DNA from 2 places in the Psychrobacillus sp. FSL K6-1267 genome. Region 2 is predicted to be linked to the other one. Evidence: a T-box and tRNA genes for the amino acid it is inferred to sense, from the RefSeq annotation. Region 2 holds a T-box; the other holds one or more tRNA genes.
What was found. The T-box of region 2 lies ahead of alaS (alanine--tRNA ligase). A T-box ahead of a tRNA ligase gene usually reads a tRNA of that ligase, here a tRNA-Ala.

Region 1 (2,188 bases), 1.5 Mb from region 2:
AACTAACTTTCCCTGTATAATTAAATATTTAAAGGCCAATATAACATGGTGAAGCAATTCCAATGAAATAATTCCAAATATAGAAAAAGGACACATATTTAAACTAAATATTTTACTTTAACTCCTTAAATTCTATAATATTACATTTTAAATATTTCATTGGGAAAATATCTAAATTAAGCTTGAAATTTAAAGTATACTTGTTATAATTATATTTGTACTTTAAATGATAAGAACGTTCCGAAGTAGCTCAGTGGTAGAGCAATCGGCTGTTAACCGATCGGTCGTAGGTTCGAGTCCTACCTTCGGAGCCATTTTTATGCTTCCATAGCTCAGTAGGTAGAGTGCTTCCATGGTAAGGAAGAGGTCACCGGTTCAAATCCGGTTGGAAGCTTTTCTCATTACTAAAAGCAGGGAAAACATACATAAAAAAGTGCTTGTTTTGAAGATAGCTTTATGCTAAAATATTTATTGTCCGGTTTTTAATTAGGACACAGCAACGGAGGATTAGCTCAGCTGGGAGAGCATCTGCCTTACAAGCAGAGGGTCGGCGGTTCGAGCCCGTCATCCTCCACCATTTATGTTTTATGATTAGCCTGGAGGGGTAGCGAAGTGGCTAAACGCGGCGGACTGTAAATCCGCTCCTTAGGGTTCGGCGGTTCGAATCCGTCCCCCTCCACCAGTTATTGGGGTATAGCCAAGCGGTAAGGCAACGGATTTTGATTCCGTCATGCCCTGGTTCGAATCCAGGTACCCCAGCCATTACAACTCAGCATAAATTGTGGGGCCTTAGCTCAGCTGGGAGAGCGCCTGCCTTGCACGCAGGAGGTCAGCGGTTCGATCCCGCTAGGCTCCATCTATAAAACTCTTTCCATTTAATATGGGAAGAGTTTTTTTGATTCAAAAAATATATTCATCATACTCTAAAAGCGTTATGATTAGAAAAAAGAACAAAGGGTGTGTAATCGGTGGAAAAATTAACTCATAAAGACGTTACGTTAAGGTTATTAACCGAATCGGATATATCTATGCTATGGGAGCTATACGAGCCTAGCGTATTTAAATATATGCTAAATAAGATAGAGGATGAGCAGCAGTTAAGGCAATGGCTACAAGCTGGTATTGAGCAGATGAATGACCAAAAAAATGCTATTGCTTATGTAGTAGAACACACTACTACCAAAAAAATAATGGGTACTACTCGCATTTATAACATAGATCGAGTTAATCATGCTTGTGAAATCGGTTCTACTTTCTATGGAAAACAATATCAACGTACACATGTGAACACGACATGTAAACTTTTGCTGCTCAATTATTGCTTTGAAGATCTTGGTATGATCCGCGTACAGTTTAAAACTGATGAGCTAAATTTGCCATCTCAACAAGCAATTGAAAGGATTGGGGGTATCAGAGAAGGTGTGTTAAGAAATGAACGCATCAGGTCTGATGGAACAGTTAGAAATACAGTGGTATACTCCATTGTGGATTATGAGTGGGCAGAGGTTAAAAAACAACTAAAGTTTTTATTGAATAAATATACATAAAATTGCTCGGTTGAGCCAACTGACCCTTAGGATTTACAATGGATGTATGAACTGAAGGGGGTATAAAATAATGAATAAATTAAATGTATCAATTATCGGTGTTCCTATGGATCTTGGGCAAAATAGAAGAGGAGTCGACATGGGACCTAGTGCCATACGATATGCTGGTGTCGTTGAGCGTTTAAAAGCTCTTGGGCATACGGTGAAAGATGAAGGAGACATTTTAATCAGTCAAACTAGAGAAGAAAAGTCACCTAATACAACTCTTCGAAATTTAGAACAAGTGATAGAAGCAAATACAGCTTTAGCTAACAAAGTCCATTCCGTTGTGACAGAAGGAGAATTTCCACTTGTCCTTGGAGGAGACCATAGCATTGCAATTGGTACATTAGCAGGGCTCTCGGATCAATATGAAAATCTAGGTGTTATTTGGTATGATGCTCATGCTGACTTAAACACAGCTGAAACATCTCCATCAGGTAATATTCACGGAATGCCGCTAGCAGTAAGTATCGGCCTAGGTCATGATGATTTAGTGAATATCCGTGACTTTGCGCCAAAGATTAAACCGGAGAACATTGTAATCATCGGAGCACGTTCAGTTGACCCAGGGGAAAGAGAACTGATTAAAGAAAAAGGTA
Region 2 (2,188 bases):
CGTGGAATCTTTCTTCCTCCGTTTTAATAACTCGCATAATAAAATCTTTCTTTTCTGTAACCTCTGGATAGAAATCTTGCATAATTTCTCCTACAACAGGCACTAGTTCAAATAAAAATGGTTGGTCGATTCCTAGCTGTTTTGCAAAACGAACTGCTCTGCGTAGTAGCCTTCTAAGTACATAACCTCTTCCCTCATTTGAAGGTAAAGCCCCATCTCCAATCGCAAAAGCAACAGTTCGAATGTGATCTGCAATTACTTTGAATGCAACGTCGTCTACACTATTTAGTCTATATTCTTTTCCAGAAATTTGTTCTGTTTGTCGAATGATAGGTATAAATAAATCTGTGTCGAAGTTGGTTGGAACATTTTGCACCACACTAGCCATACGCTCCAAGCCCATGCCTGTATCAATGTTTTGCTTTGGAAGTGGAGTGTACGTATGATCAGGGTTATGGTTAAACTCAGAGAAAACTAAATTCCAAATTTCTAAATAACGTTCATTTTCTCCTCCTGGATATAGCTCAGGATCATTTATATCATTGCCATAGGACTCACCTCGGTCATAGAATATTTCGGAGTTTGGACCACTTGGACCTTCTCCAATGTCCCAGAAATTCCCTTCTAATCGAATAAGTCTTTCTTCTGGAATGCCGATCTCATCTCTCCAAATAACATATGCTTCTTCATCCTCAGGATGGATCGTAATTGATAGTTTTTCGGGTTCAAAAGCCATCCATTTTTCATCAGTTAGAAATTCCCACGCCCATTGGATAGCTTCCTTTTTGAAATATTCTCCAATTGAGAAATTCCCTAACATTTCAAAGAAGGTATGGTGTCTTGCCGTCTTTCCCACATTTTCAATGTCATTCGTACGGATTGATTTTTGTGCATTGGTGATACGGGGATTATCAGGAATCACTCGTCCATCAAAATATTTTTTTAGAGTTGCAACACCACTATTTATCCATAATAATGATGGATCATTAATGGGTACAAGTGGCGCTGAAGGCTCTTGTGTATGGCCTTTTTCGATAAAGAAATCTAAATACATTTGTCTAATTTGTGCACCTGTTAACTGTTTCATCTTTCATTCCTCCTAAAAAAATAAAATAAAAAAAGCCCTCATCCCTAAAAGGGACGAAAGCTATTATTTCGCGGTACCACCCTAGTTACATAGCAGTGTATTTCTGCCATGTCTCTCAAGAAACCTTAACGCGGTTAAACGGCAGGTATTAGCTGCACTCAGAAGTAGCTTTCCTAATTGTTATAATCTGGGGATTCTTTCAGCCATGGAACCCTTCTCTAATCAGCTAACAATAGTACTTTCTCCGTCTACATTTTCATATATACAATTCTGATTATAAGTAACTATTTGTCCTCTGTCAATCCGAATCTAAGAACTGATAGGGATTTATACCCTTCATGCCAATCATTGGGTCAATCGAATGATAATTGTCTGAGGATAAATAAGTAGTGACTAAATCATCCTGCGTAGATTGACTTGTAACTTCTTTTGCTTCTATTTCTTCAGCTATTGATTTTGCATCTTCTACTGTTTCTTCGTCCGCAAGACGTTCCTTTAACGTTGTTAAACGCTGTAAATCATCCGTTCGTTTCACTCCAAAAGTAAAAACTTCCGGATCGCCACAAAGAATTAAAAAGTTTTTTGCTCTTGTTATACCTGTATACAACAAATTGCGTCTAAGCATTTTCATATAGCTTCTAGTAACCGGCATAATAACCGTTTGGAATTCACTGCCTTGTGACTTATGGACAGAGCAACAATAGGCAAGAGTAATTTGATTCAAATCATTTTTTTCATATGTTACTTCATTGCCATCAAATGATACGACTAGCATCTCTTTCTTTTCCACTGTTTCGTTTGCTTTAAAAAGAGCCACTACCTCACCCATATCACCATTAAAGACATTACTTTCTGGTTGGTTGACCAGCTGAAGTACTTTATCTCCTATCCGATAAATAGTTTCTCCGAAGGTCATCTCTTTTCTTGTACCGTCTGGATTTGGATTGACCATTTCTTGAATCATCTTATTTAGCGTGTCAATCCCAGCCGGTCCACGATACATAGGAGCTAGAACCTGAATTTCTCGGATGGATTGTCCCTTCGATAATGCTGCTTTCAAGACTTGTTCTACTACTTTAGGAATTTGTTCCGGAGAAGCCT

Region 1: it has a tRNA-Ala gene. The T-box ahead of alaS (alanine--tRNA ligase) is inferred to sense a tRNA for this amino acid. The anticodon was not compared.

The regions. Positions count from the first base shown of each region.
Region 1 is NZ_JBBOOR010000001.1:3,960,427-3,962,614, reverse strand. Features, by position in the region: tRNA gene MHB55_RS20325 (tRNA-Asn) at 240-314, shown strand; tRNA gene MHB55_RS20320 (tRNA-Thr) at 322-394, shown strand; tRNA gene MHB55_RS20315 (tRNA-Val) at 502-577, shown strand; tRNA gene MHB55_RS20310 (tRNA-Tyr) at 599-682, shown strand; tRNA gene MHB55_RS20305 (tRNA-Gln) at 688-762, shown strand; tRNA gene MHB55_RS20300 (tRNA-Ala) at 784-856, shown strand; gene MHB55_RS20295 (GNAT family N-acetyltransferase) at 969-1,547, shown strand; gene rocF (arginase) at 1,618-2,188, shown strand, end outside.
Region 2 is NZ_JBBOOR010000001.1:2,439,498-2,441,685, forward strand. Features, by position in the region: gene alaS (alanine--tRNA ligase) at 1-1,087, opposite strand, end outside; T-box leader at 1,134-1,347, opposite strand; gene recD2 (SF1B family DNA helicase RecD2) at 1,386-2,188, opposite strand, start outside.